2 regions of the Desmospora activa DSM 45169 genome follow, and region 2 is predicted to be linked to the other one. Evidence: riboswitches for the same ligand, from Rfam matches in the RefSeq annotation. Region 2 holds a riboswitch; the other holds the start of a gene.
The links. A riboswitch is a leader RNA that binds a small molecule or an ion and turns the genes downstream of it on or off. The one in region 2 is predicted to bind lysine.
Positions count from the first base shown of each region.

Region 1: linked by a shared signal. The riboswitch ahead of C8J48_RS03750 (aspartate kinase) and the one ahead of lysA (diaminopimelate decarboxylase) in region 2 are both predicted to bind lysine.

Region 1 covers NZ_PZZP01000001.1:763,817-779,584, forward strand. The annotation lists gene trxA (thioredoxin) at 1-160, shown strand, start outside; gene C8J48_RS03700 (hypothetical protein) at 471-1,352, opposite strand; gene C8J48_RS03705 (hypothetical protein) at 1,435-2,502, opposite strand; gene C8J48_RS03710 (hypothetical protein) at 2,593-3,672, opposite strand; gene C8J48_RS03715 (hypothetical protein) at 3,791-4,774, opposite strand; gene uvrC (excinuclease ABC subunit UvrC) at 4,920-6,713, shown strand; gene mobA (molybdenum cofactor guanylyltransferase) at 6,710-7,357, shown strand; gene C8J48_RS03730 (MarR family winged helix-turn-helix transcriptional regulator) at 7,586-8,062, shown strand; gene C8J48_RS03735 (alpha/beta fold hydrolase) at 8,088-8,924, shown strand; gene C8J48_RS03740 (alpha/beta fold hydrolase) at 8,943-10,451, shown strand; gene tatA (twin-arginine translocase TatA/TatE family subunit) at 10,669-10,908, opposite strand; lysine riboswitch at 11,261-11,432, shown strand; gene C8J48_RS03750 (aspartate kinase) at 11,558-12,799, shown strand; gene C8J48_RS03755 (ABC transporter permease) at 13,137-14,069, shown strand; gene C8J48_RS03760 (ABC transporter permease) at 14,072-14,986, shown strand; gene C8J48_RS03770 (ABC transporter ATP-binding protein) at 15,118-15,768, shown strand, end outside.
Region 2 covers NZ_PZZP01000001.1:1,175,417-1,191,184, forward strand. The annotation lists gene fur (ferric iron uptake transcriptional regulator) at 97-576, shown strand; gene ald (alanine dehydrogenase) at 659-1,792, shown strand; gene C8J48_RS05760 (DUF4227 family protein) at 1,856-2,098, shown strand; gene C8J48_RS05765 (phosphopentomutase) at 2,180-3,340, shown strand; gene C8J48_RS05770 (purine-nucleoside phosphorylase) at 3,618-4,439, shown strand; gene C8J48_RS05775 (purine-nucleoside phosphorylase) at 4,468-5,292, shown strand; gene C8J48_RS05780 (pyrimidine-nucleoside phosphorylase) at 5,292-6,608, shown strand; gene C8J48_RS05785 (D-alanyl-D-alanine carboxypeptidase family protein) at 6,704-7,906, shown strand; gene spoIIAA (anti-sigma F factor antagonist) at 8,157-8,510, shown strand; gene spoIIAB (anti-sigma F factor) at 8,507-8,959, shown strand; gene sigF (RNA polymerase sporulation sigma factor SigF) at 8,974-9,735, shown strand; gene C8J48_RS19180 (stage V sporulation protein AA) at 9,893-10,501, shown strand; gene C8J48_RS05810 (stage V sporulation protein AB) at 10,485-10,904, shown strand; gene spoVAE (stage V sporulation protein AE) at 10,925-11,278, shown strand; gene spoVAEA (stage V sporulation protein SpoVABEA) at 11,284-11,847, shown strand; lysine riboswitch at 11,949-12,125, shown strand; gene lysA (diaminopimelate decarboxylase) at 12,197-13,525, shown strand; gene C8J48_RS05830 (murein hydrolase activator EnvC family protein) at 13,765-14,847, shown strand; gene C8J48_RS05835 (cation transporter) at 15,127-15,327, shown strand; gene C8J48_RS05840 (SGNH/GDSL hydrolase family protein) at 15,386-15,768, shown strand, end outside.

The DNA.
Region 1 (15,768 bases), 410 kb from region 2:
CGCCAAGATCAATGTGGATGATAACCCAAATACCGCCGGTCGTTTTGGCGTGATGAGCATCCCGACGCTAATGGTTTTCAAAGACGGGGAAATGGTTGACAAACTCCACGGCTTTCAGCCGAAGGAGCAATTGTTGGAGTGGATCAACCCCCACTTTTAACATCTTTGATTATCCGAATAATGGAAGGAATTTTTGAAAGCGAAGTGCCTTTGCTGTGCCACTCAGTGGAAGCTGCCAAAGGTGGGAAAAAGCGGTGCTTTACAAGCACAAGTCTCGCTACGGTCACTTCGTTCCCTAGTCTCGCACTGCAACATGTTTGAGCGACGGCGAGTTTTACCCGCTCCCAACCTCGGTGGCTGGAGCGGACAGCTCTTCCTTCTCTGTAAACAGTAAGAGCACGTAGACTTAAAAATCCTTCTATATAAAAAGGCGCAAAGGAAAATTCCTTTGCGCCTTTTTGCTTGGTTCATCATGATCCTTGCGTCGGAGTCTGTTTCAATGATTCCGGGTCCATCAATCCATAGGTGTTTTGCTCTCCCCATGGCCCCGGATCGGCGTCATTGTCGACGATAAATGAACGCAGTTGCAGCTTATACCAACGCACGATACTCACTTGGAAGGCGATTTGGAGAAAAGGCAGCAAAAGGGTGATTACCAACACAGTAACGATAAAAACGAGCATCCCGATGATGGTAAGTATTTCGTTTTCTTCTCCCATTATCATCAACACTCCACCTGGGAGCAGAGCGATGGGGTAGAGAAAGAAGAAAGCCAGCAACCACGCTGCGGAACGGAGAACGGTACCGAATCGTTTGGTAAACAGGTGAAAGGAATCTTTAATCGATTGCCATGGTCCCCGCTCCTCGGTGATCAATATGACAGGAGCGTAAAGCAAAGCCAACGTAACCAAAAAGACGAGGAGACTGACAAGACTTAAACTTCCATACAGCAGTATTTGATTGTTGACTCCAGTTTCAATGTGGTATGGAAAAAAAATGAACAGCAGCAGGGTAACCGGGACATAGAACAGGCACAACAGGGTGAGTTGCTGAATCGTCTTTCGCAATAAGCGAAACCCATGTCGGAAGTAGGTGCTAAATTTAAACATATTGCGCCAAACGACTTCCGACACCATCGCATAACTACCGGAGACCACTAGAGAATAACTGATGGTAGCAAAATAGAACGCAGAGGCAGGTATTATTACAGCCATAGTCATGTAACTGGCTATGGTAAGGATGTCAAAGCCTGAAACCGAGAAAACCATACCGGCAACAAACGAAATGCCGAAGAGGCTATAAGCAATCACACCAATAATCGATAAAACGGCAGAGCTTAATAAATTGCCCAACAAATTAGTCCCATACATCTTGAGACCATGTTTCTTTAACAATTCCCACGTAGTCGGTATTTGGATCAACCCTTTCTAGCTTTTATCGGTTCTCCTCTGGAAAGGGCGGGTATGACGACGGTTGCTTGGATTCGGTGTCGGTTGCCGTAGAAGGTGCCGGTTGTGAATAGCTATGATAATGGTCAAAGGTGTCAAAGCCATAGACGCCGTCATCCCCCCACGGACCGGGATCATTGTCATCGTCTACTACACTCTTTCTCAGATAGGTTTTGTACCAACGTACCGCCGTCACCTGGAAGATGAGTGGAGTAAATGCATACAGGATGAACATCAAGAATGCGTAAAGAATCATGATAATAGCACCAATTGTAACCACTGCATCAATGTCCTGAAACAGAATTACAATCGGAATGAGTAAAAAATAAGGCAGTAGTGGAAGCAAACCGTACAACCATCCGACAAGTGCCGTGCTCAATACTCTACCAAAACGGCGAAAGGTTAAGCGGACAGAATCTTTGATCGATTGCCAGGGGCCGCGATCCTCCGCGATCAATATGATTGGAGCATACAAAACAGACAAGAAAAAGAATACAGACGGAATCCAGGAGAGAATGAAGAAAATGATCATTCCAGCTCCGATATAATTGGGATCAAACGTCCCTCCTTCTACAAATGCAAATCCCGCTCCTACACTTGATAAAATCAGCGAGAGGATCGGTAAAAACAAGAAGGGGATAAAGAGCAGACCGATCAAAAACAGCTGAATGATAACCGCTTTTAATTTTGAAAAGCCGTGCTTAAAGTAAGTGTTGAAGCGAAAACGATTCTGCCATACCACTTCTGTCACCATCGAATAACTGCCGGCGACTGTAAAGCCCTGGGGAAGGAAGGCTACGATATAAATCACTAGATAAAACAGAACAAGAATAATCATAAAAATGATCATACCTACAATTGTCCACATTTCTGAGCTTGTTAAATGTGAAATGAGACCGATAGAGACCGCCCCAGCTAAATAGAAAACCATGAAAACGATGTAGGCTAAAAAGCTGAGGACATTTGCAGCCATTGTCGCAATAAACATACCAAGCAAATTAGTGCCAAACATTTTAAGTCCATGTTGGCGCAGTAAGGTCATTGTGCTTTCCAACAGTATACCTCCTTGCAGGTAGAGACTGGTTTATTATGACTGATAAAAAGCTGCCGGAAACCAATCCGACAGCTTGGGTTTTACTGATCACTAAAAGTGAGGATCCGTCGGGAACTGGGGATACTTGTTTTTAGGCGCTTCCTTCTCATTGGTGTCGCTTTGCTCATATTCAGCTGCAGCCCCTGCTGCTGACTCGGTTGCGGATTGAGGAACATCCGATTGTGGGGAAGATGGGCTGTCAAAGCTGCCACCGTATGGGGATCCATCTGTTTGCAATTCCTCTTCCGGTACGACAAATTTACGCAAATGTTGTTTGTAACGCAGCGAAATGATCAACTGTACCGCCATCTGGTAGAAGGGGAGAAATAGGTAAAACAAACCCATCAACAAGATGGTCAGCAGAAGCAATCCGATATTATTTTCAGCAAACATGCTGGTCACCGTCATCGGGATGCTAAAAATCATATAAGTGATGGTGGCGGCAATGATACATAAGACTGTGAGAAAGACTTTACCGAATGATTTAAAAGTTAAGCGGTAGGAAAGTTTAAGCGACTCCCAAGCGCCCTTGTTCTCCGCCGTCAAAATGACAGGGCCATGTATGGCGCCTAAGTTGACGATAAACAAGAAGATCCAGCCCACCAAAGCGGCGATTCCCCAAAGGAGCCGACCCGTCTCATTGCCGTTGAACAAGGCGATGTTGGCCAAAACTTCAAACACGATGGCAGGGATGGAAAAGGGAAACAGAACCAGCCCCAACAGAAATAAATGTAAAAACATACGTCCGAAATAACGGAAGCCAGAGCCGAAATATGTTCTAATCGAGGCGATCCCATCTAAAACGATTTCGTTAACCATGGCGTAACTGCCGGCATAGCAAAAGCTGTAGATGAAAGTGCTGAGGATGACGAAAATCAGCGTCCCGATTAACAACACAATAAGAATTCCCACACCTATGCTGGCGAAGGCATTACCAATGTTGTTCGTGTCTCCCCCTGAGAAAGCATCGCCCAAAGTACCAGTAATACTGGTTCCGACGATACCGATCAGGATGGCGAGAATGATCACTCCGATCACACCGACGATGGTGGAAGTGGCTAGCAGACCTAACAAATTGCCAGCCCACATTTTTAGACCGTGTCGCCGCAGGAGTTTAAAATATGTACCCAAGATTGCAATCCTCCTTAAAACGGTCGAAAATCATCCCTAATCCCTATGATAAACGATTTTTTTCGTCAGGGGAGTATGTCTGATCAAAATTTATACAGGATTAGTATAAATAGAGTAATCATAATTCTTTAGACGGAGCTCCCCCTGAAGCGATCGATTCTCGGGCTGCGGCGCTTTCTGCGTTGCCGGATCCTGCTTGCAAAAACATCGGCTTAATCCGATCCTCAGGAAACAAATCGTTCTGGATGTGAGTCAGGTAACGTTGAAATAGTACGGCCAGTGCGCAGATAGAGGGAAAAGGGCCTAATATCAGCAGCAGCAATCCACCAAACAACACTCCTACAATCGTGGCAATGGTACTGTCATTCAACAACTGCAAGATCAGCCATGGAAAAACGGTAAAAAAGATGACGATCACCGTTCCCAATATACCGGCAAAGGATGCGCCGAAAAGGGAGACGAAGGTGGAGCCAAAGCGGCGAAAGACAGCAGTAAAGCCATAGCCGAAGGAGCGAATCGCTCCCATCTCTTCGGTAACCATTACGACCCACATGTGACAGGAAGCCGCTGCCAGAAACAGGAGCAATCCTGTGCTGACGATAAAAAATGAAACTTGCCAATACCAATCGGTCGGTAGTAGCGGCCATAAAAACCACCATAGAGCTGTGAACAGAATAAAGATGGCGGCTTGTATCAATACCAAAACCAATGTCCGTAGGAGATAGCGAAAGCCGCAGGCAAAAAAATGTCCCAGGGACACCCGCTGTTCCACTGCGGCTTGCCGAACCACTCCCATCAACCCGGAGGCGTAAAATAAAGCGGAGAAAAGGGTAAACAAGGACAACAACACTCCATAGCCAATCAAGATGGTGTTACTCTTTTGCACCGCTTGTAGCAGTTGGGCGCCTACTTCCCGCCAAGCGCCGGGAGCATCCAGCCAGGACTGACCTAGTGCGATCAGGTGCGACATTTCGGAGCGGAGTAACAGTCCCAACAGTAAATGTGGGATCAGAAGTAGGACAGTGACGGTGATACCGCCGAACAGAGCGCTTATCCATAGTTTCATGCCGTGATGATTGATTAAACGAAAAGACTCCACCATGGGTGATTCCTCCATCCAAGTGGTGTGATAAATCTATGTTAGCCCTTCATGAATGACAGGACAACCCGCCAAAAGAATGAATAAGAAGCAAAAGAGAAGAAACGCCTGTTCCTGTGATAATATTAGGAAGAGGGAGGGACCGATGATGAAGCGTGCCATAAAAGAAAAACTTTCACTTCTTCCGGATCAGCCCGGCTGCTACTTAATGAAGGACAGCGATGGAAAAATTTTATACGTGGGCAAAGCCAAAAGCTTGAAATCCCGCGTTCGTTCCTATTTTACCGGCAGCCATGATGGAAAAACGCAATTGCTGGTATCCCAGATCACCGATTTTGAATATATCGTGACGGATACTCCGATTGAAGCATTGATTCTGGAAGCCAATCTCATTAAGCGACATCGTCCTCATTACAACGTGTTGATGAAGGATGACAAGTCATATCCCTATATTCGGCTGACAAAAGAAGAACATCCCCGTCTGGAAGTGACACGGCGGGTGAAAAAGGACGGCTCCCGTTATTTTGGTCCTTATCCCAATGTACAGGCGGCTCAGCAGACCAAAAAACTGCTGGACAAGTTGTATCCCTTGCGCAAATGCCGTACCCTGCCTAAGCGGGTTTGTCTCTACTACCATCTGGGGCAATGTGTGGCGCCCTGCGAATTTGACGTGGATCCTACTCAATATGAAGAGATGACCAGCCATATTGTTCGTTTTTTAAACGGGGGTCATAAAGAAGTGCAGAAGGATCTGCGCCGCAAAATGGAACAGGCGGCGGAGACTCTCGATTTTGAACGAGCAAAAGAGTTGCGCGATCTTATTCAACATATTGATACGGTGATGGTAAAACAGCAGATTACGATAAACGACCATGTTGACCGGGATGTCTTCGGGTATGTGGCCGACAAAGGGATGATGTGTGTCCAGGTGTTCTTTGTGCGACAAGGGAAGTTGATTGAACGGGATGTTTCCATTTTTCATCATTATGGTGAGGCGGAAGAGGATTTTCTTTCTTTTGTCACTCAGTTTTATCATGAGAAACCGACGCTTCCCCGAGAGATTCACCTACCGGCGGCAGTGGATGCGGAATGGGTAGACCAGTGGCTGGAAGGGGTGCGTGTCCATGTTCCTCAACGCGGTATGAAAAAGCGGCTAGTTGATATGGCGACACAAAATGCGGAAATCGCATTAAAAGAGCGGTTTGAGTTGATGGAGCGGGACCAGGATCGCACGGTGGAGGCTACGCGTAAATTGGGTGAGGCGCTGGGGATCGGATATCCCAAGCGGATTGAGGCCTTTGATAATTCCAATATCCAAGGCGCCGACCCGGTTTCGGCGATGGTGGTCTTTACCGACGGTGTCCCCGATAAAAAAGAGTACCGCAAATATAAAATCCGCTCTGTAACCGGTCCCGATGACTACGGCACGATGCGGGAAGTGATCCGTCGCCGTTATATGCGCGTGTTAAAGGAAGATCTCCCCCTGCCAGAGTTGGTGATTGTGGACGGAGGGAAGGGGCAGATGGCCGCAGCGCTGGATGTGTTGGAAAATGAATTGGGGATCTATGTGCCTGTTGCTGGCCTTGTCAAAGATGAAAAACATAAAACTGCCAAACTGTTGCTGGGTGATCCGCCCTCTGAGGTGGATCTAAAACGGGGAAGCAGCCAGTTTTATCTCTTGCAGCGTATTCAGGAGGAAGTGCATCGTTTTGCGATTACGTTTCATCGCCAAACCCGTGGAAAATCGATGATCCATTCCGTTTTGGACGAGATTCCAGGTGTGGGCAAAAAGCGAAAGCAGATATTGTATCAACATTTTGGCTCCCTACAGCGAATGAGGGAGGCGAGGGTAGAAGAGTTTCGCCAGGCCGGAATCGGTGATAAGCTGGCACGAGAGATTCAGGAACATCTGCGTAACCAGGAGTCGAAACCCTCCTCATGAGCGGACTTCGGATAGGGTTTAAGGGTACATTGATCCTGTTGGCGGGAGGGGCTTCCCGGCGAATGGGTACGGATAAGGCGATGCTGGATTTCGGCGGGGAGCCTCTCGCCTGTCGCATTATTCGTCGCCTTTGTGCTTCGGGGGAATGGGAACCGCTGATCGTTTCCAATAACATCGTACGTTTTGCGTCATGGGGCTGGCCGACCGTAACAGATCGCTGGCCGGGAGCGGGCCCTTTGGCCGGGGTATGCAGCGGATTACAGGCATCCGCCCATGACTGGAATCTGGTGGTGGCGTGTGATATGCCCTTCGCTTCCCTTGAGTTGGCCACCGCCTTGCAGCAAAGGGCGGTAGACACCAGCGTCGATATTAGCATTCCGCAGCGATTAGGGCGACGCCATCCGCTGTTTGGCTGTTATCATCGCCGCTGTCTGCCGGTGGCGGAACGACTGGTCAAATCCGGTCAACGGTCGATGGGGGCGCTACTGGCTGCGGTCGCCGTCACTGTGCTGGAAGAAACGGACTTTCCGCCGGCAGTTCAGTCGGAGCGAGCTCTTTTTAATATGAACCGACCGCAAGATTATGAACAGGCTTTGGAGTGGGATCGTTATGAGGGGCGAGTAAAAAAAGAGGATTTGTGGTAGCGGGGATGATATTGCAAGAGGCGCGAGGGCGGAAATAGGGACCCAGACCCGCTTAAATCATCAATTGGGTTGCTGACAAAAGTCAGCAGCTTTTTTATCTGTCCTAGCCTGGGTTGGTTGCTAGTTTATCTTGAATTTTAATTAACTAAAAACGATATTGTTGACAAGGAAACAAAAATAACGTATCATTTATTTTGTTTCCATTACAACAATAATAGGAGGCGTGTTATGTCAAAAGAAGAAGAACTGAGTTTCATTTTTAATCGAGTGGCAGAAAGACACCACATCATTAAAGACATTGAAAAGAAAAAATTTAAATTTATGACGGAAAACACATTTCTGGAAGTTCATTGTATTGATTTCATCGAAAAACATGACGATCCCAATGTGACAAAGCTTGCAAAAGCTCTTCGCGTAACAAGAGGTGCGATCAGCAAAACAACAAAAAAATTAATTGAAGATGGAGCTATTGAAAAATATCAGAAGCCGGGGAATAAAAAAGAAATTTATTACAAATTAACTGATAGCGGGCGGGAGATTTATTTGGAACATGAAAAATTCCATAGTGAAAGAATTGAGAGGGATAGCGTTTTCTTCAGCCAATTAAGCGAAGAAGAAAAAGATCAGCTGGTGAATATTTTAAATAAGATTTATGCACAAATAGCGAAAGAGCTTAAAAGTTTAGGCATGGAAAATTATATCTAGTTGAATGTAGAATGGGAGGTCATTCATGTATCAAGCAAATCAAAAGATCAAAAAAGAATCCGTCCAATCATTGGACGGAACAGTAATTAGTTATCATGTCATGGGAGAAGGGCCCGGCTTGCTTATTGTTCACGGCGGATTTAGGGCTTCACAGCACTATATAAGACTAGGTGATTCTCTTTCGGATGATTACACGGTTTATATCATGGATCGTCGCGGCCGAAACAATAGTGGCCCCAAGGGCAGTGGATACAGTGTCCAGAAAGAGTGTGAGGATGTCATAGCCATTCTGCAAAAACATCAGGTTTCTTATCTGTTCGGACACAGCTATGGCGGACTTATTTCGTTACATGTGACTTTACAGGAACCAATAAAAAAACTAGCGGTTTACGAGCCAAGTTTGATCGGTTATTTTCCGAGTGATTGGATACCCCGATTTGAGCAAGAATTGAATCAAAATGATTATATTTCGGCAAGTACCACCTTGCTCAAAGGTCTGCAGATGGGTGGGGTAATCGGCAAATTGCCACAGCCTGTATTGAAAAATCTATTTCGGTCAATGGCTAAAGGGCCTGAGTGGGAAGAAAATATTAAACTATTGCGAACACTACCGGAAGAATTGCGTGCAGGACTGCGATTAAAACCTACTATCCAAACATACGAGCAAATATCCATACCGACGATGGTGATGGCGGGCTCTAAAAGTCCCCGATTTTTACGTACGGCTGCACATGAATTAAGTTTAATCTTACCAAACAAACAAAATGTAATTCTATCTTTGGCAGGACTTGATCACAATGCTCCAGACGAAAAAGCTCCGGCTAAAATCGCGCAAACATTAAAATACTTTTTTATAGAGTAAGGAAAGGAGATCGGCATTATGGGGATATTGTACGGGTTAGAAACACCATTGATGGTGCTTTACTTGTTTATCTGGATCATGCTTGGCTGGCTATCCGGACATCTAGGATTTGTATCAGGTTGGGACCAGGTAAAGAAAAATATCCGAATGATAAACGTTTATACGTATCTTGTTGGATTATTAACGGTATTAATTGTGATTGAGGGTGCTCTGGGTTTCGGGTACTTATTTGAGAAGGATAAACAATGGTTCAATTTCATTCTGCTGATCCTGCCATTGGCAAGTGTTTGCTTTTTATCCTTGCCAAAAACAAAACGGATCCTTGAAGCGGTCGATACAACAAATGACGAGATGAATACGGAAATACGTCGATTGACGACGGCTCGATCGTTTGTCCTCCCCTATCAATTGGGTGTATATGCAACGACCATCAATCTTTGTTTTTTCCTATTTCCCTATGGATCTATCACCATAACAGATTACCTGATTCCATGTGCTTTGCTACTCGTCTTATTGATTGCATTATGGTTCCGTTATAGCCGGCGGCAACGAATAATGAGTAAGCAAGATTTTTCTGTTCAAGGCAATTGGATAAACCGCATCATCAGAATTTCCGTCAGCCTTGCTTTATTTAGTGGAAGTATAGCTGCTTTTCTAACATTAGCAGTAGTAACGACAATTTCAAACGGGGAGTCAGAAGAGAATCGTATCGATCATGTGGAAGTAAAAAGTGGCTATGTGGAGACCGAAGGGGACAATCTGTATTACGAAGTGAGGGGAGAAGGTCCACCGCTCCTTATGATCCCCGGAGGAGGAGGCGATGCTGGATTTTATACCTACGTTGCCGATATTCTCGCGGATGAATACCAAGTGATTACGTACGACAGAAGAGGTAACTCCCGTAGTACCCGACACGATCCTCAGAATTTCGAGGTTAGTCAACAGGCTCGTGATGCAGTGGCTGTTCTGCGCGCAACCAATCATGATTCGGCATATGTTTTCGGTAACAGTGGTGGTGCCATCTTTGCGCTGGAAATGGCAGAGAAATTTCCGGAAACGATTCAAGCGGTTGTTGTTCATGAGCCCCCGACCGTCAAAGTGCTGCCTGATCGGGATAAATGGTTAACTCTCTTTTCCGATATATATCAGACAGCCAATCGACTCGGTGTTGAATGGGCCAACCTGCAATTTGCTTTTTCAGTTGGGGTTCCTGCAAGTGCATTTACGCATATCCCACAAGATTTTCAAGAACGAAACGCAGAGAATACAGAAACCCTCATCCAAAACGAAATGCTGCCCGCTATCAATTACGAACCCAATATCGAAAAACTAAAAAGGAACGGAGTAAAGGTGATTATGGCGGCGGGCGAGTTGTCGCTAGAAAAAGAGAGGTTTTACGCTCAAACGGCACTGATCTTAGCAAAACAATTAGATGCTGAATTTGTGATTTTTCCCGGTCACCACCTGTCTTATTTCGATTCGCCGGCGGAATGGGCAGAAACATTACGCCAAGCGTTTCAGGACTGATAAGCGGGAGGAAAGTTACGACTGACAACCCCTAGTTTCAACCTTGGGGATAATAGCGATCTTCCTTCAATCATGGGGATAGAAGAGTCCTACACCTTGCTTTCTGGTGTTATGTTTTCAACCACAAAGTAAAATCCCCTCCAAGTATACAGGAAGGGGTTTACCTTTTACTGTTCACTTGAAGGGGATCATATCAGCCAGGGTTGAGGCGGAGGGGTTATTTTTTTGCATCCGCAGCCGTGGGTGCCTCGCCTTGAACAGCACTAACGTCCTGTTTGGTGGCTTCCGGTTTGTTCTGTTTATCGTCGTCGTTGATACCAGCCACGGAATCTTTAAATTCCTTTAACGTGCGGCCGGCGGCTCGACCCAACTCCGGCAACTTGCTGGGGCCGAACAGGAGCAGCGCAACCAGAAGAATTAAGAGAAAACCCGGGAGTCCGATACTGCCGAGACCCATAAATATCACTCCTAACCCCCACTGTTGTGTGAGGGGAATGGTTGTGAGTTAGTGTCCACTTTACTATCCTCATTATACCGGATCCTCCGTTCACTTCAAGTTCAAGGGCTGAAGCGTCACCAATCCGCCATGCTGTATACAGGATCCTTCAGCGATTACCGGCAATCAATCATATCCACCAGCTGATTAGTTGAGAAGCGCAATTTCCATTCATTTCCCGATGAGAAACGGCATTTGCAGGATTGTGCCATTACGGGGGGTGTGTTAGCATGCTTATAAGTTTAAACGCGTTCAGAAGAAGACAACAACGCTCCTTTTGGGCGCTAAAAACGAATAGTACCTCACGACATACATGTGAAGTAGAGGCGCGATGGTCATCAGTACCGTTTCCGAGGCGCGGGAGCCACAGAAGAAACGGGAAAGGGATTGTCGCCGAAGCGAACTTCCCCCGCTGGAAGAGAGCTGGGCCCGTTACCGAACAGGGACGGAACTGTCACGAACTTTCGTGGAGCACTAACTCACAAGGGAACCAGTGGGGCTGGTCAAACCGTTAGGTAGGGCGACAGCTGGGACTTCCCGTTGTCGCTTTTCTATTTTTGAAGAGCCTCACCAATAAAGCCCGAAGAAAAGAGAGGAGATCGCGCAAACCATGGGATTGGTCGTGCAAAAATTTGGAGGAACTTCCGTCGGAAGTGTGGAGCGGATTCAAAAGGTGGCGGAACGCATCAACCGTACCATCCGCGAGGGAAATCAAGTCGTTGTGACGGTGTCCGCCATGGGAAAGACCACGGATGAATTGGTGGGTCTGGCCAAAGCGATCACAGACCGCCCGTCGCAGCGGGAGATGGATGTGTTGTTGACCACCGGAGAGCAAGTCACCATCGCGCTGTTAAGCATGGCGTTACAGCAACGGGGGATTAAGGCTCATCCGATGACTGGTTGGCAAGCGGGCATCCACACTGATGACGTATATGGAAAAGCGCGGATCGAATCGATTGATACGGAGCGGGTGCGAGCATGCCTGGATCAGGGAGAAGTGGTAGTAGTAGCAGGATTCCAGGGAATTTCCCCGGATGGACATATTACCACATTGGGGCGCGGTGGCTCCGATACCACTGCGGTGGCATTAGCGGCGGCATTACAAGCAGACCGATGTGAGATTTTTACCGACGTGACCGGGGTATTTACCGCAGACCCGCGTTTGGCGCCACAAGCGCGTAAGTTGCAAGAAATCTCCTTTGAAGAGATGTTGGAGTTGGCCAATTTGGGAGCAGGCGTATTACATCCACGCTCGGTGGAGTGTGCTATGACCCACGGGGTACCGTTGGTGGTCCGTTCCAGCTTTGTCGATGAAGAAGGAACCTGGGTGAAGGAGGCAGCACAGATGGAAGAAGTATGGAATGTACGCGGGGTGGCCCATGATTTACAAGTAGCGCGAGTAAAAGTGTTGGGATTGCCCAACTCCAGCAAAACACTGACCACACTGTTTAGCCGTTTGGCTGACGCTCATATCAACGTCGATATGATTGTAACCAGCGAGCATGCGCGGGAGCGGATCGATGTCGCTTTTAGTGTCCATGAGAATGAATGGGAGTCGGCAAAAGAAGTGATCGAGGGTTTAAAAGATGAATTGCGCTACCTTGAGGTATTGTCGGAAACCGGTCTGGCCAAGGTATCCACCGTTGGTGCCGGTATGGTGACCAATCCCGGTGTTGCCGCAAAAATGTTTACTTCCCTTTCGGAAGCCAATATCCATATTAAAATGGTATCCACATCAGAAATTAAAATTTCCTGTGTGATCGCCAAAGAGCAAGCAACCCGGGCGGTAAAAGAACTGCATCGTGCATTTGGTCTCGACGTGGAAGAAGCCTTAACCGCGGTACCCTCCTAAAAAAGCTTTACGGCTCCTGTTTGAAAACAGGAGCTTTTTTATATTCTTTGCAGTCATTCCAGCCTGAGACATGGCAACTAACTCTTTTTGAACCATGGGGCTCACGGGGTTCGCTTGGTCAACTTCTCCGGGTTACTTGAAATTCCCAAGAAATCCTCTGTGTTTACGCATGGGAAGTGGTCAATGTTGGGGACAAGAGCAGGAAAGCAACCTTACTAAATAGAAAATAAATATGTTAGGGCGTCATATGATTGATTATCAGTCATCATTGATGTCCGAAAAGTCCGTATCGACAGATCAATCATGCGCGCTTGCCGTCAGGAGGTGTCCCGTAAAAATGTGGCGTTATATCGGAAAACGAATACTGTTGATGCTTCTCTCTTTATGGTTGATCTCTACACTTACCTTTTGGTTGATGCATGCGATTCCTGGGGACCCCTTTACATCCGATCGAAATCTGCCGGAGCAAACGTTGGCCAATTTACAGGCGCAATACGGGTTAGACCAACCCAAACCTGTCCAGTATCTGATCTATATGGGTAATCTGGCTAAACTGGACCTTGGGATGTCCATCAATAATCTGGGTCGCTCCGTCAACGATCTATTGGCGGATGGTTTTCCGGCCTCGGCTCAATTGGGTGCTCAGGCGTTGATTCTAGCTACTTTTGCTGGGATTGTGATGGGGACTGTGGCGGCTTTACGGCAAAACCGGCTTCCAGATTACACGTTGATGGTGTTGGCCGTATTGGGAATTTCCATTCCCAACTTCGTCCTTGCCCCGATTATGCAAAAATTCTTGGGACTGGAGTGGGATCTTTTACCCCTGGCAGGTTGGGGGGAGTTTGACCAGACCATCTTGCCGGCGATGGCCCTCGCTTTTAGTCCGTTAGCTCTGGTTACAAGGCTGATGCGTTCCAGTATGTTGGATGTGATCAGTCAAGATTACATACGAACGGCCCGCTCCAAAGGTCTACCTCCGTGGCGGGTAATCACTCGTCACACATTGCGCAATGCCATCATTCCAGTGTTGACCATCCTCGGTCCTATGACCGCTACCATTTTAACCGGCAGCTTTATCATTGAGCAGATCTTTTCCATTCCCGGCATTGGCGCCTATTTTGTCGAAAGTATTTCCAATCGAGATTACCCGATGATTATGGGTACGACGATTTTTTACTCCGCCTTTTTGGTACTGATGAACTTTTTGGTCGACTTGGCTTATGGCCTGGTAGATCCCAGAATCAAACTGGGTTCTAAGGAGGTGGCCTAATCATGTCGATCCCGGCACATCGTTTTGAACGAGCACCAAAGACGCAACAGGCGGAGGTGATCAAGCGTCCTAGCGCCCACTACTGGCAAGATGCCTGGCGCAGGCTTCGTCAAAATTGGCTGGCGATGATCGGGCTTTATACGATTCTAGCCTTATTTCTGTTGGCGATTCTGGGACCGCTGATCAGCGACCATACGTATTATGGCAATCGATTGGACCACAAAAACGAATCCCCCTCTCAGGAAAACTGGTTTGGTACTGATGAACTGGGGCGGGATCTGTTTGTCCGCACTTGGTACGGCGCCCGTATTTCCCTGACGATCGGCGTGGTTGCCGCACTTATCGATTTGGTCATTGGTGTTCTTTATGGCGGAATCGCAGGATACAAGGGCGGTCGGGTGGATGAGATTATGATGCGGATTGTGGATGTATTGTGGGGATTGCCTTACTTACTGGTGGTGATCCTGCTGCTGGTGGTGTTGGAGCCCGGCTTGTTGACGATCATCATCGCCTTAACCGCCACCGGTTGGCTCAATATGGCCCGTCTTGTCAGAGGGCAGGTGTTGCAGTTAAAACAACAGGAATTTGTATTAGCTGCCCGCACCCTAGGGGCCGATACTCGCAGGCTGATGCAAAAGCATTTGATCCCAAATGCGATGGGACCGATCATTGTCATGCTCACCTTTACGGTTCCCAGCGCCATCTTTGCGGAAGCATTTCTCAGCTTCTTAGGTCTAGGGGTGCAAGCGCCGATCGCCAGCTGGGGCACCATGATCAACGATGCCTTGGTGGTGATTTTGTCCGATGAATGGTGGCGTCTCTTTTTCCCGGCCTTTATGCTTAGCTTGACGCTGCTGGCTTTTAACGCCCTGGGAGACGGTTTGCGCGATGCGTTGGACCCCAAAATGCGAAAATAGGGAAATAGGGCATTTACCCAAAGGAGAGGTAGCCCTAAAGGACTACGTATTAGAAGGGGCTTTGCCCGAAGGAGAGGTAGCCCTAAAGGACAACGCATTAGAAGGGGCTTTGCCCGAAGGAGTGGTAGGCGATGGAATCTATATTGGAGATTAAAAATTTAAAGGTCACCTTTCATACCCATGCCGGTCCTGTGCACGCCGTTCGTGGAGTCAATCTAAAAGTAGGCAAAGGAGAAGCATTGGCCATCGTAGGAGAGTCGGGCAGTGGAAAAAGTGTGACCGCACAAGCGATTCTCCGCTTGATTCCCTCTCCCCCTGGGCAGATGGAGGAAGGTGAGATTCTCTTTGCCGGGCGTGATCTCGCACGGGTGTCGGAGTGGGAGATGTTTCGGATTCGTGGCTCGGAGATCGGAATGGTATTTCAGGACCCGATGACCTCGTTAAACCCGACCATGACAGTAGGGAAGCAAATAATGGAGGGGCTGATGTGGCATCAACAGCTCACCCGGGAAGATGCACGGCAAAAAGCGGTGGAAATGCTGCGACTGGTAGGCATTCCTACGCCGGAGAAGCGGGTGAATCAATTTCCGCACGAATTTAGCGGGGGGATGAGGCAGCGGGCGATGATCGCCATCGCCCTCTCCTGCAATCCAAAGGTTTTAATCGCCGATGAACCGACGACTGCCCTCGATGTAACGATCCAAGCGCAGATTCTAGAGCTGATGAAGGAGCTTCAGGAGAAAACGGAGACTGCCATCATTTTGATCACCCATGATCTAGGG
Region 2 (15,768 bases):
GATTAAAATAATTTCAATTTGATACATTTTATAATGTATTTGACTTTCCTTTTAAGCCTCCCCTATAATGATGTCAGGAGCGCAGGGGGGATGGAGATGGAAGAGAGAGTCAAACAAATCAAGCAGCAATTGTCTGCGCACAGTTACAAATTAACCCCCCAACGGGAAGCAACCGTCCGCGTCCTGCTGGAAAACGAACAGGATCATCTCAGCGCGGAAGATGTCTACCTGTTGGTCAAGGAAAAAGCGCCCGAGATCGGTTTGGCCACCGTGTATCGTACACTGGAGCTCTTGAGTGACCTACAGATCATCCATAAGCTTAACTTTGGAGATGGGGTAACCCGTTATGAGTTTCGGGCGGAGGATGCAGAGCACCATCATCATCATCTGATCTGCCTCCATTGCGGAACGGTGGACGAAATTACCGATGATTGGTTGGGGCCGATTGAAAAACGGGTGGAGAAGGAATTTGACTTTCAGATTATCGATCACCGGTTGACCTTTCATGGGATCTGTCACCGGTGTAAAGATCAAGTGAAAGATCCCAAAAAATTGGTGGGTTCCAAAGTAACGTGAGATCACCCAAGATCTCACGTTTTTTGTGTATGAAGTTATGGTTGTCGGTGGTATGATAGTAGGGGAAAAGGAGGAGTGACGCATGATTGTCGGTGTTCCCAGAGAAGTGAAAGATAATGAGAATCGGGTGGCCATCTCCCCGGCGGGAGTGGACGCGTTGGTGGGAGCCGGACATGAAGTTTGGATTGAGCAGGGAGCCGGAGAAGGGAGTGGTTTTCCGGATGAAGCTTTTTCTGAACACGGTGCCCGAATTGTGCCAGATGCGACTGATGTCTGGGGTGGAGCGGAATTAGTTTTAAAAGTGAAAGAGCCACAACCTTCGGAGTATGATTACTTCCGCGAGGGACTTAATCTATTTACTTATTTGCATCTGGCGCCGGAACCGGAACTGACCCGGGCGTTGATGGAGAAAAAAGTAACCGCGATCGCTTATGAGACGATCCAGTTGGATAACGGATCACTGCCCTTATTGACGCCGATGTCGGAAGTGGCGGGCCGGATGTCGGTGCAGATCGGCGCTCAATTTTTGGAGAAACCCCATGGAGGAAAAGGGGTTCTGCTTGGTGGCGTTCCAGGAGTATTGCCGGGAAATGTCGTTATCATCGGCGGTGGGGTCGTCGGCACCAATGCCGCTAAGATGGCCTTAGGATTGGGTGCTAATGTGACGATGCTGGATTTAAATCCGGATCGTCTGCGCCAGTTGGATGATATTTTTCACGGCCAAGTGCGTACATTGATGTCTAACCCTTATAACATGGGACAAGCAGTGCAAAACGCGGATCTCTTGATCGGTGCCGTGTTGATTCCCGGACACCGCGCTCCCCGCTTGGTGACGGAGGAAATGGTAAAGACGATGTCCCCTGGTTCCGTGATTGTGGATGTTGCCATCGATCAAGGGGGGTCGATTGAGACAATCGATCGAGTCACCACGCACAGCGATCCTGTTTATATCAAACACGATGTCGTCCACTATGCGGTGGCCAACATACCGGGAGCGGTGGCGCGGACCTCCACCTATGCCTTAACCAATGTGACGATTCCATATGCGGTGCAAATTGCCAATAAAGGAGTCGAACAGGCGTTGAAGGAGAGTCGACCGTTGGCTCGCGGAGTCAATGTGATCGATGGGCATGTCGCTTATGAAGCAGTGGCTCATGACCTTAACCTGCCTTTCCGCCCACTGGACGATATTCTTGAAGAGCCAGTTCTGGGCTAAAGGCATATCCGTTTGTCATCACCCATACAATGGGGTAAACAGACGGAAAGGACGACCCCTCTGATGTTTTCTCTACGGCGTGTGGCGGATTGGATCCAATGGTTGACCATGTTTATCATCTGGACGATGATTCTCTATCATGTCATCGCCATCCTCTCTTCCTGGATGGAGCCCGACCATCGTTACGGTGAACCGAAAGGACGTGCCGTTAAAGTATTTGCTCCATCCGCCGGTCAGACAGGGTATGAGACGCTGTGGATGGAGATCGGGGATCGCCTGCGCTTGTTTTACCGTATGGGAGAGTAAAGAAACCGCTGCAGGGTGACCTGAAGCGGCGTTTTTTGTTGTGTATTTGAGGGGGCGAGGTTGTTGAAATCGTATCGACGAATGGCATTAATCGTGTTGGACAGTGTGGGGATCGGGGCATTGCCGGATGCCGAAAAATTTGGCGATGTCGGTGTACACACCGTGGGCAATATCGCCAAAGTACGGGGGCTGAAGTTACCCAATCTGGCGTCTCTCGGTCTATTTAACATTGAGCCGGTTACTGGGAACGATCCAGTAGAGCATCCCCGCGCGCATTACGGAAAAATGGCGGAAGTCTCCGCCGGTAAAGATACAACCACCGGTCATTGGGAGCTGATGGGGGTACATACAACAAAGCCTTTTCAAACTTATCCCCATGGTTTTCCTGACGAATTGATCCGGTTATTTAAAGAACGAACCGGTCGTGGAGTACTGGGAAATAAACCGGCTTCCGGCACGGCCATCATTGAGGAGTTAGGAGAGCAGCACCTAGCCAGCGGCGATTGTATCGTCTACACCTCGGCGGATAGTGTATTTCAGATTGCAGCGCATGAGGAAGTAATTCCGCTGGACGAGCTGTATCACATCTGCGAGATCGCCCGGGAACTTACCCTGGATGACCGCTTTGCGGTAGTACGGGTGATTGCCCGTCCCTTTATCGGAAAGCCAGGTGCTTTTAAACGGACTGCCAACCGTCGCGATTATTCAGTAAAGCCACCTGATGTCACTGTGATGAATCAGTTGCAGGAGGCGGGACTGGATTGCATCGGTATCGGCAAGATTTCCGATATCTATGATGGGGAAGGGATTACCCGTTCAATTAAGACGACGGATAATATGGACGGTGTGGATCAACTATTGTCGGTGATGAGTGACGCTTTTCACGGTTTCGCCTTTGTCAATTTGGTTGATTTTGACTCCAAATTTGGCCACCGCCGCGATCCGGAAGGGTATGGGAACGCCTTGGAAGAGTTTGATCAGCGCCTGCCACACATTTTGGAGTCGGTGGGCGAAGATGATCTGCTAATCATTACTGCTGATCACGGCAACGATCCCACTTATAAAGGAACGGATCATACACGGGAGTATGTGCCACTGTTAGTGTGGAGCCCGTCGCTGCGTGAACCGGGGGCATCCTTAGGCGTACGAAAAACGTTTTCCGATGTGGGTGCGACGGTGGCTGCCAACTTCAGGCTGGCTGCTCCTCCCCATGGAAGCAGTTTCTTAGCCGATCTAATGTGATTAAAGTTTCGAATCCGGCCTGTTGTTTCCGCGTATTGGGAGGGATTTTTGAAAGCGAAGTGCCTTTGCTGTGCCACTCAGCGGAAGTCACAGAGGGGCAGGGAAAAATGGGCAACATGTTTGAGCGACAGCGAGTTTTGCCCGCTCCCGCCTTCTGTGGCTGAAGCGGACAGTTCCCCCCTCTTTGTAAACAGCAAGAGCACGCAGCCTCAAAAATCTTCTCCCTAAATCAGCAGATAACACACATGAAAGGAGAGGATCATCGATCATGAAACCGATGGTACAACAAGCGCAGGAAGCTGCTGCATATATTGGTAAGCGATCCGGTCACCGACCGGTAATTGGGCTGGTGCTGGGATCGGGATTAGGGGTGTTGGCAGAGGAAATTCGCCATGCCGATGTGATTCCTTATGAGGAGATCCCCCATTTTCCCGTATCTACCGTGCAAGGACATGCCGGTCAATTGGTCCTGGGGGAATTGGAAGGACAAACGGTGGTTGCGATGCAAGGCCGTTTTCATTATTACGAAGGATATGGATTGGACCAGGTGACTTTTCCCATTCGAGTGATGAAAGATCTAGGTGTGGATCGATTGATTGTCACCAACGCCGCCGGCGGAATCAATCTGGACTTTGGTGCAGGTGATTTAATGCTGATCCAGGATCATATCAACTTGATGTTTAACAATCCGCTGTTTGGTCCCAATGCGCCGGAATGGGGCGTTCGTTTTCCCGATATGTCAGACGCCTACGATCCTTCTTATCGTCAATTGGCGCGGCGAGTAGCGGAAGATCAAAACGTCTCTCTGCGAGAAGGGGTTTATGTCGGGCTGACAGGGCCTACTTATGAAACACCGGCAGAGATTCGGATGTTGCGAAAGCTGGGTGGAGATGCAGTCGGCATGTCTACTGTTCCCGAAGTAATCGCCGCCCGTCACGCAGGGATTCGTGTCCTGGGTATTTCTTGTATTTCCAATCTGGCGGCGGGCATCCTGGATCAACCCCTTTCTCATGATGAAGTGATGGAGACCGCAGAGCAGGTAAAACCTCGTTTTATTCGGTTGGTAAAAGGAATTATCAAAGATATTCGTTCGGTATGACTATGGGTGAGAGAAAGGGTGAAAAGGGATGGGGCGTTATGAGCAAATCCAAGCAGCTAAAGAAATGATTCAAAGCAGAAGTTCACATCAACCGGTGATCGGCTTAATTTTAGGTTCTGGTTTAGGGGATTTGGCTGATGAGATTGAAGCAGCGGATGTGATTGCATATACCGATATCCCTCATTTTCCGGAATCGACTGTGGAGGGACATGCCGGTCAACTGGTAATCGGGAGGCTGGCGGGGCAAACCGTGGTGGCGATGCAGGGACGCTTTCACTATTATGAAGGGTACTCGCAACAAGAGGTTGTCTTCCCGGTTTATGTGATGAAAGCACTGGGGGTTAAGACGTTAATCGCTACCAATGCTTGCGGTGGGATGAACGCCGCTTTCCAAGCGGGGGATCTGATGGTGATTGAAGATCATCTCAATATGACAGGCAGCAATCCGCTGCTCGGCCCCAATGAAGAGCGGTTAGGTGTCCGTTTTCCCGATATGTCCAACGCTTATGATAAAGATTTGATCCAATTGGCTCACGACGTCGCGGAAAAACAAGGGCTTTCCTTGCAACAGGGGGTGTATGCCGCTATTAGCGGACCCGCCTATATGACACCGGCAGAGTTGGTGATGTTGCGCAACCTGGGCGGTGATACCGTCGGCATGTCGACCGCTCCTGAAGTGATTGCCGCACGTCACTCTGGCTTGCGATGTCTCGGTATCTCCTGTATCACCGATATGGCGATTGGAGAAGAGTTGGAGCCGCTAACCCATGAACAAGTCGTAGAGGTGGCCAATCGGACCAAACCGCGCTTTATCCGCTTGGTAAAAGGGATTGTGGCAGAGGTGGCGGTGTGATGAGAGCCTCTGAAATGATTCGGAAGAAACGGGATGGGGTTGCGCTTTCATCGGATGAGCTCCGTTTTCTGATTCAGGGATATGCCGAAGGGAAAATCCCTGATTATCAGCTGTCAGCCTGGGCGATGGCCGTTTATTTCCAAGGGATGGACGCCCGCGAAACCGCTGATCTCACCTTGGAGATGGTACGATCCGGGGATGAGGTGAATTTATCGTCGATTCGCGGAATCAAGGTGGATAAACACAGTACCGGCGGGGTGGGAGATACCACCACCTTAGTGTTGGGGCCGATGGTAGCGGCTTGCGGTGTTCCGGTGGCCAAATTATCCGGCCGCGGGTTAGGCCATACTGGAGGAACGGTAGACAAGTTGGAGTCATTTCCCGGTTTTTCCACCAGCTTAAGCATAGACGCTTTTATCCAACAGGTTAATGATATTGGTATCGCGTTGATGGGGCAAACGGCGGATCTTACCCCTGCCGATAAACAATTGTACGCGTTGCGGGATGTGACGGCAACGGTGGATTCGATCCCGCTGATCGCCAGTTCCATTATGAGCAAAAAGATAGCGGCTGGGGCCGATGCGATTGTATTGGATGTAAAAACGGGTGCCGGTGCTTTTATGAAAACGGAGGAGCGGGCGCGGGAGTTGGCCGAAGCGATGGTACGGATCGGCAAGCATGTCGGCCGCCGCACGATTGCAGTGATCAGCGATATGGATCAACCGCTGGGTCGGGCTGTCGGCAATGCATTGGAAGTGCGTGAGGCCATTGAGACACTGCGGGGAGAGGGGCCGCCAGATTTAACGGAGCTCTGCTTAGAGTTGGGTGCCTATATGCTGATTCTGGGCGGACGTGCCGATACACCGGAAGAAGCGAAGGCACTCTTGCGGGCTCGAATCAACGATGGTACCGCCCTGGATCAACTACGCCGCTTTGTACAAGCGCAAGGAGGAGACACCCGTGTGGTCGATCATCCGGATCTCCTACCACAAGCGGATGAAGTGATAGCGGTAAAAGCGAAACGCTCCGGCACCGTGGCTGCGATGGAGGCGGAAACGATCGGCCTGTGTGCCATGAAACTGGGTGCTGGTAGAGAAACGAAAGAATCCACCATCGACCACGGAGTTGGAATCGAATTAGAGAAAAAAGTAGGGGATTCCGTACAAGCGGGGGATACGCTAGCCACTCTGCATATACGGAAAGGTGGACCGGTGGCGGAAGTGAGTGAAACCTTACAGTCCGCCATCAGCATCACCGATACAAACGTCTCCCCTCCGGTACAGATCAAAGGAGTCGTCACACCGGATGATGTCTAAGCGTTCCTAAGGGAGCGCTTTTTATATTTTTCCATGGAATATTCCTCCTCTCTGTCGCTCAAACTAGGGACACCACCAAGAGGAGGGAAGCATTGATGCAAATGCGATTCTTTATGGGAATGTTGGTATCCTTCTTGACGCTATCAGCGGCAGTTCCGACCCCGCTTGCCGCTGCGGCGGAAGGGGAACTAAACCTGGCACCGGATGCGCGTTCCGCCATTTTGCTGGATGCAGATACCGGTACAATCCTCTATGAAAAAAACAGTGATGAGTCCCTTCCCCCGGCAAGTGTCACTAAAATAATGACCATGCTTTTAATCATAGAGGCCTTAGATCATGGGAAGATTTCTTTTGATGATTCAGTTCGAATTAGTGAACACGCCGCCTCCATGGGGGGATCCCAGATCTATCTGGAACCGGGGGAGGCGATGACGGTAAAGGATTTATTTAAAGCGGTGGCGGTGGGTAGCGCCAATGATGCTTCCGTCGCCTTGGCCGAACATATTGCGGGAACGGAAGAAGCGTTTGTTGCGCAAATGAATGAACGAGCGGCAAAATTAGGGATGAAAAACACCCGATTTCAAAATCCAAACGGTCTTCCCGCCAAGGATCACCACACCAGTGCCAAAGATATCGCCGTGATGTCACGAGAACTCCTCAAGCATAAAGGAGTGACCGAGTTTACTCGTATTTACGAAGATTACTTGCGCAAAGAGACGGACAATCCGTTTTGGCTGGTTAATACCAATCGCTTGGTCAAGTTTTACGAAGGCATGGATGGCTTAAAAACCGGATTTACCGCTGAAGCGAAATATTGTCTCTCCGCTACTGCCAAACGGGGGAATTTTCGCTTAATCGCCGTTGTGATGGGTGAACCCAATCCCAAGGCTCGCAATCGCGAAACTACGCGAATGTTGGATTACGCATTTAGTCAATTTACCAATCATGTCGTCTATCGCCAGGGTGATCCGATCGCCCACCTACATGTCGATAAAGGGTTACGCAATCAAATCGATGTTCGTGCCCCACAGCAGTTTAGTATTTTGATTAAAAAAGGGGAAAATCCCGACCAATATCGTACACGTCTGCAATGGGAAGAGCTCAAAGCCCCCATTCAAAAAGGGGAACGATTGGGTCGGGTGTTGGTGGAGAAAGACGGAAAAGTTGTATCACAATTGGAGCTGCTGTCTGCGCGCGATATTCCGCGGGCTGGCTCGTGGACGCTGTTTAAGCGTACGTTGAAAAAGATGCTGTTTCTGCCGGAGGAAGCACCACCGGTTGAAGAAGTTCCCAAATGAATCTCCCCGAAAGTTTTGTTCTGTATCTCCAAAGGGGATATCGAGTAAAGCGTCATTCATCTCACCGCTTTGAAGTAGGAGACTTCTGACGCAAAAAAGGTTAAAAACCATCGACAAAAAGAGCCTCTCTATGACAGAGAGGCTCGATTTTTTTCTTCTTTTGTCGGATGGCAGGAACCGATATCAATCCCGTGGAATGGAAGGAGAGCATGGGATCGGACAAACCAGATTCAGCAGGGGGGAAGCGAATATGAGTTTATATGTGGATGTATCCCACAGACGGAACGTACTGATCGTCCGCCTGGCAGGGGAATTGGACCACCATACCGCCACAGAGGCACGGCAACGGATGGATACGGAGTTATCCAAGGGAATTTATGCCCATATGATTCTCAACCTGTCCGAGCTTTCGTTTATGGACAGTTCCGGTTTGGGTGTGGTATTGGGGCGGTATCGACAAATCTCGGAGCAAGGTGGAAAGTTGTTTTTATGTTCGGTTCATCCCTCGATTCATCGCTTGTTTGAATTGTCGGGGATGTTTAAAATACTATCACTCCACGATAATGAACATGCAGCATTAAGCGCTTGCGGGGTGGCATCATGAGTGATTTTTACAATGTGATGGAGCTTCGGTTTGCCAGCCGTTCGGAGAATGAATCTTTTGCCCGTGTTGCGGTTGCCTCATTCATTTCGCAATTGGACCCCACCATGGAAGAGTTGACCGATATTAAAACAGTTGTGTCAGAAGCGGTAACCAATGCCGTCATCCATGGATATGAAGAGCGGACTGACGGAATGATCACCATCCGTACCGAGATTCATGGTACCGAAATGGTGATTACGATCGAAGATGAAGGTATCGGGATTGCCGATGTGACGGAAGCGCGCCAACCACTGTATACATCCAAACCGGAGTTGGAACGTTCCGGCATGGGATTTACCATCATGGAAAACTTCATGGATCAGGTGGAAGTGGAGTCAAAAGTGGGAAAAGGAACCCGGATTCACTTAAAGAAGCGCCTTAAAACCCAACAGCAGACCATTCGGAATTGAGGGTGGGTGGATCCATGGATTCCGATGTACGTAATTCCAGACATAAACATCTGTCCGACACTGAAGTCAAACAATTGATCCAATCCAGCCAAAAAGGGGATACCGAGGCGCGCGACCGGCTGGTTCGTCACAATATTCGGCTTGTTTGGTCTGTGGTGCAACGTTTTCTTAACCGCGGGTATGAGGCGGAGGACCTCTTTCAGATTGGTTGTATCGGTTTGCTGAAAGCGGTGGATAAATTTGATCTTAGCTACGATGTGAAATTTTCCACTTATGCGGTGCCGATGATCATCGGAGAGATTCAGCGCTTTCTGCGGGACGACGGCATGGTAAAAGTGAGTCGTTCGTTAAAAGAGCTATCCAACCGCATTCGCAAGGGAAAAGATGAATTGACTAAACGGCTGGGGCGTTCTCCCACGGTACAGGAATTGGCGGAGGAGATGGGGGTGACCGCGGAGGAAATTGTGTTTGCACAGGAGGCCAACCGTACTCCATCATCGATTCATGAAACGGTTTATGAAAATGACGGTGATCCGATTACCCTGATGGATCAAATATCCGATGAATCCGAGGAGGCGTGGTTTGATCAATTGGCTTTAAAAGAAGCGATGGAACAGTTGGAAGAACGGGAGCGCTTAATCGTTTACCTTCGCTATTTTAAAGATCAGACTCAGTCGGAAGTAGCGGAGCGTTTAGGAATTTCACAGGTACAAGTCTCTCGCTTGGAGAAAAAAATCATCCGGCGCATGCGTGAGGAGATGGATGGTGCCGGTTAAAAGAAGGAGTTTAAATGTGAGTGATACATTTTCATCATTTAAGCTTGATTGCGACGCTTGTCCAACGGACGGGCGTTTTTTGTATGGTCGACGGGAGGGCGACTCATACTAAAGGAGCGAGAAAGCTTTTAAAAGGGAAGGGATCACGGTGTCCAAGGTGGTTTACATCCAGATGAAAAAGCGAATCCATGCTGTAAAGGGACCACTTTTGCTCGGACAGGTGGCCAATATCCTGGCGGAAGGAGAGGAAGAAAAGCTGAAACACTTGCCGGTGACCCAGTATTATCCCCAGGAGAACCCCGTCGCCCTGGTAGAATGGATGGATGTGGTGCGCGTGTTGTCACATCACTATCCCCATTGGGATATCCGGCAGGTGGGACCGCCACACACTATCGTGGAGAGGATCTCACCGCCGCCGCGATCCCATATATTGTTGGCGTTCCTGGTGTGGGTTTTATTATTTATCGGCTCTGGTTTGGCGATTATGAATTTCCATGCAGATGTCAGTATGTCCTATGTACATCAACGCATCCATTATCTGATGACAGGGATTCGTTCAGAGCGTCCCTTGCTGTTGCAAATTCCATATTCCATCGGGATCGGCTTAGGGATGGGAATCTTTTTTAACCATGTATGGAAGCGTAAGTTTAACGATGAACCAACCCCGTTGGAATTAGAAGTCTTTTTGTACCAAGACAGTATTGATCAATTTGTGATTGACCATGAAAAAATGAAACGGGCGAAGGGACATGATTCTTCTTCTTGAGACGCTTGAGGTGATGGTGGGGTTGGCGGGAGGGCTTGCGGTCGGCAGCGGATTGGTAGCGTTTTTGACGGTGTTGGATGTAATTCCGCGGTTGACAGTATTAACCCGTAGCATCAGTCGGATTCACTGGTATGAAGGCGCTTTGGTGATGGGGGCGGTCGTTGCCACCTGGGTCGATTTTCGTGGTTGGCACGGTCTGGACTGGATGATGGTGGCTGTACCCCTCGTCGGCTTAATTGCCGGTTGCTTTGTCGGTTTACTGGCGGCGGGATTGACGGAAGTATTAAACGTATTGCCGATTTTAGCAAAGCGCTTGGGGATGCAGAGCCGCCTTCCCTGGTTGTTGTTGGCGATGATTTTTGGGAAAGTGGTGGGTTCGCTGTTTCAGTGGCTAGTATTTTGAAAGAAAGGTGTGATCATGAGATGGGTACGTTTTGGTCCGCTTTTTTAGTTGGTGGTTTAATCTGTGTGGTGGGGCAGTTGTTGATGGATCTGACGCCCCTAACCCCGGCACACGTTCTCAGTCTGTTGGTAGTGGTGGGAGCGGTGATGGACGGGTTGGGCTGGTATGAACCGTTGATTCAGTTTGCAGGTGCGGGGGCAACCGTTCCCATCACCAGTTTTGGCAATGCGCTCGTACACGGCGCGACAGCTGAAGGAGAAAAAAGCGGTGTAGTCGGGGTATTGACAGGAATCTTTGAGATTACCAGTGCCGGTATATCCGCCGCTATTATTTTTGGCTTTTTGACCGCCTTGGTCTTCCGGCCCAAAGGTTGAAGGATATGAATAAGCGTAAGGTGATTTTGATCACAGACGGGGACAAAGTGGCAAAGGAAACGGTAGAGTATGTGGCGCAGAAAGTGGGAGGACGTTGTATCTCTGCTTCCGCCGGCAATCCCACCCCTTTGTCGGGTGCGCAGTTGGTGGATTTAATTCAAAGTGCAGCGTATGAACCGATACTGGTGATGTTTGACGATTGTGGTTCCAAGCACAAAGGAAAAGGGGAACGGGCTCTGGAAGTGGTGGCGAACCACCCGGATATCGATGTGCTGGGGGTGGTCGCGGTAGCCTCCAATTGTTCCGCAGCAGAAGGAGTCGCTGTTGACATCGCCTTGGATCAAGAGGGTCGTGTCGTCAGTCATGGTGTCGATAAAGACGGAGTGGAACTGGCACAAGAACCGTTGCGTATCATCGGAGATACCGTGGATGTGTTGCGGCAGTACCATTTTCCGTTGGTGGTGGGGATTGGAGACGTGGGGAAAATGAAGCACCACGACGATCGCATGTGGGGAGCGCCAGTGACAACCCAGGCGGTTCGTCTGATTATGGAAAAAAGCGGAATATAAAACCGTTCTCAGTTAAGCCTTTTGTCCCTTGGCAAGAGGATGTAAATGTGATATCCTCTTGTCAAATTGAATCGGTTTGACTTAAAAGATGATGTCATGTCTGCATGCGTAGAGGTGCGAATCTGCATCAGTACCTTTCTGGAGAGCGGGGATCGAGGAAAGAAAGGGAAAGGGCGATTCGCCGAAGTGTGGGGGGAAACCCGTTCCCACCATGCTGGTCTTTCGCCGAACAGGCGACGGACTGCTGCAACAGCTAGTTGTGGAGCGCTACCATCGGAAATGGGAGTTCAAGCAACAGACGCATGCGTCCGTTGCTTTTTTAGTTCAGGAATCGGAGGCCGAAAAAATGATGTATTTATATGGAAACAGCCGGATCAATGAAAAAGGAAACTTGGAGATTGGCGGATGTGATACGGTAGAATTAGCAGCGCAATGGGGTACGCCCCTATATGTAATGGATGAGAAATGGATTCGGCAGCGGATGAAACAGTTTGTGCAAGCCTTTCAGGCAACCGGCCTCGCTTTTCAAGTGGCATATGCTAGCAAAGCCTTTAGTACCTTGGCGATGTGTCGGTTGGTTGATGAAGAGGGGCTTCATTTGGACGTCGTGTCTGAAGGGGAGCTCCATACGGCGTTGGCGGCGGGCTTTCCCCCTGAACGCATCTACTTTCACGGGAACAATAAGACACCGGCGGAGTTGGTAAAAGGGCTGGAGGCGGGTATTCGCCTGTTTGTAGTGGATAATTTTACAGAATTGCAACTGCTGGAATTGTTGGCTCAGGAGCGAGGAATGAAGGTGCCGGTATTGTTGCGGACAACACCGGGGATTGAGGCGCATACCCATGATTACATTCAGACGGGCCAGGAAGACTCCAAATTTGGGTTCGATCTGGGCAGCGATCAAGTGTATAAAGCGGTTCAAACCTGTATGAAATCGCCGGCTCTTCATCTGGAAGGATTTCATTGCCACATCGGTTCGCAAATATTTGAAGTGGAGGGCTTCCGTTTAGCGGTGGGCAAAATGGCGGAACTGATCCGCAATTGTCAGGAACGCTATGGCACCCATACGAAAATATTGAACCTGGGTGGAGGCTTTGGCATTCGCTATCAAGCAGACGATACCCCCTTAGAACCGGCAGATTATGTGGAAGCGATCGCCGAGGAAGTGAAGCGAACCTTTTCTGAGGAAGAACGGCCGGAGATTTGGTTGGAACCGGGGCGTAGCCTTGTGGGCGAGGCGGGTACGACTCTGTATACTGTAGGCAGTATCAAAGAAATTCCGGGTGTGCGCAAATATGTGGCTGTGGATGGGGGCATGAGTGACAATCTCCGCCCCGCTTTATATCAAGCTGCCTATGAAGCGCATCTGGCCAATAAAGCAGATCAAACACCGACGGAGACAGTGTCGATCGCCGGCAAGCTGTGTGAAAGCGGAGATATGTTGATCTGGGATACGGTCTTGCCGTCGGTGGAAAGCGGTGATATCTTGGCGGTCGGCTGTACCGGTGCTTATAACTACTCGATGGCTAACAACTATAATCGTATGCCCCGACCGGCGGTCATCTTTGTTGCCGACGGGAAAGCAGAGTTAGTCGTTCGCAGGGAAACCCTGGACGATCTCATCAGCCAGGATGTGATTCCGGAGCGATTAAAAAGGAAAAAAGTGACCACTTTTTAAAGCAGAAAAAATATATTTCCCTAATTTAGGTAGTTATTTTTTAACAATCGCGAACGATTGAAGCAGAGACATCACCGTAAATCCTACGAAAGACCTACCTGCATGCGCAGGAAGGTCTATTTTTTTGTCGTCCTCTGTAGTTATTGATGGCTTGTTCAACCTTTTGTATACTTAACCCCGTCAAGGTTTATCCGAAGCGTTCGTGGACAACGGAGAGGAGAATCCGACGGGAGAGGGTGATGAATATCTGGAAACTGCCGGGAGAAGGGCGTCTATTTCGCGCAACCGTTATTGTCGTTACATCCTTCGCTCTGGCTTTTTCCCTCTGGCCTGCTGAGTTGTCCTTTGCCAACAAGGAAGATGACTTGAACAAACAGTTGGATGACATCAAAGACAAACGTGGCGAGACGGAAAAAGGGATTCAAGAGCTGCAGAAAGAGATTGAGGAGAAGAAAAGTGTCTTGTCCGAGCTGGAGCAGAAAGCGGATAAAACGCTGCAAGAATTGGACAAAGCGGAAGAAGATCTGGAAAAAGCGCAGGAAACATTGGAGAAATACAACGGCCAGTTTAAAAACAGTGTTCGCAATATGTACTGGTATGGGGACACGCGCATGGAAAAGTTATTGGCCGCAAAATCCCTCAATGAGTTTTTAACCCGGTTGGAGTTTATGCGCTTGCTGGTGAAGCGCGACTATGACGTAGTAAGTAAGTACTACAAAGAAAAAGAAAAGGTACAAAAAGAGCGGGATAAGATCAAAAAACTAAGTGATAAGCAGAAGAAAGAAGCGGCTAAGGCAAAGAAGGTCTATGATGAACTGGTAACTGAGATGAAAAAAAATGAGAGCGCCTTGGCCCAGCTGGACAACCAAGAGAAGATCACCAAACAGGAGCTGGCGGAGCTCAGACTGGACCACATTCGAGCAGGAAACTTTGCTTACACCGGTCCGTTGCGTTACCCGGTCAACGGGCGTATCACTTCTCCCTATGGCTATAGAGGGAGTGAATTTCACACTGGAGTAGACTGGGCGGCGCCGGTGGGGACACCGATGTACTCCGCCGCCGACGGTAAGGTGGTTCGTAGCCAAACCTGTGGCTGTGGATACGGCTACTACATTATGATCGACCACGGTGGTGGCATCTTCACTCTGTACGCTCATATGTGGGCCTCTTCTGTCCGCGTCCGTACGGGTGATGTGGTACGGAAGGGTCAACAGATTGCCGCTGTCGGCAACAACGGCCGTTCCACCGGCCCCCACTTGCACTTTGAAGTACATCGAGGCATACAAAATCACGTCAATCCCATGGGCTACTTTGGCGGATAGCGTAAAAAACCCATCATCAACTTTTGTTGATGATGGGTTTTTTTGTGGTGCCTGACATGGGCATGTTCTTTATGGTGAAGGTGTAGCTGCTAGCGGTAAGGGTGTCCACGGCGCTGGAAAGATTGTCAGTGGGAAACCTCCGGCCCCAGGAACAGAAACATCATATGAAGCCATGCTTATTTGCAAGATGATACTTTTAGTCTTTACATACTATCCGGGGGTATAGTATATTAAATCTGATGACATACCCGCCATGGGTATATGAGAGAAGGAAATCTTATGAATCAGGTTACATTAAATGTTATAGGCATGTCCTGTGGTCATTGCGTCCATGCTGTAGAAGGTGCCATGCAGCGAATTGGGGTGGAAGGAAAGGTCGATTTGGAAGCGGGGACGGTTCAGGTCGTTTTTGATGAGCGTAGTGTAACACTGGAACAGGTAAAAGAAGCGATTGAAAGTCAAGGTTACGACATCGTTTGAAAAATTGGCCGCTGCGAGCGGTTGTCCTTATTGTAGGGAGAGAGGGGCATGCTTAACAATGACTAGATGGATCGGTTCATGGCATGCAAGTCAAACCAAATTTGATACTCGATTTTTTGATTTTACATTTCCTCAAGTCTCATTTGAGAATCAAACGTTGCGGATGGTTGTACATCCACATGCCCCCGGTTCAATATTGCGTTTAAAGTTTTCCAACCGATATGGTGTGGAGCCATTAACCATTGGTAAAGTAACAGTTGCCCGTCATCTGCATGATGGAAAAATCAATACACAAACAGATGGTGATGTAACTTTTCAGGGGGAATCAAGCGTTACCATTCCGGTAGGTGAAGAGATATATAGTGATCCTGTCTCATTTAAAGTAAATGCACAATCTGATTTGGCTGTAAGTATGTATCTCCCTTCTTACACTAAGACCTC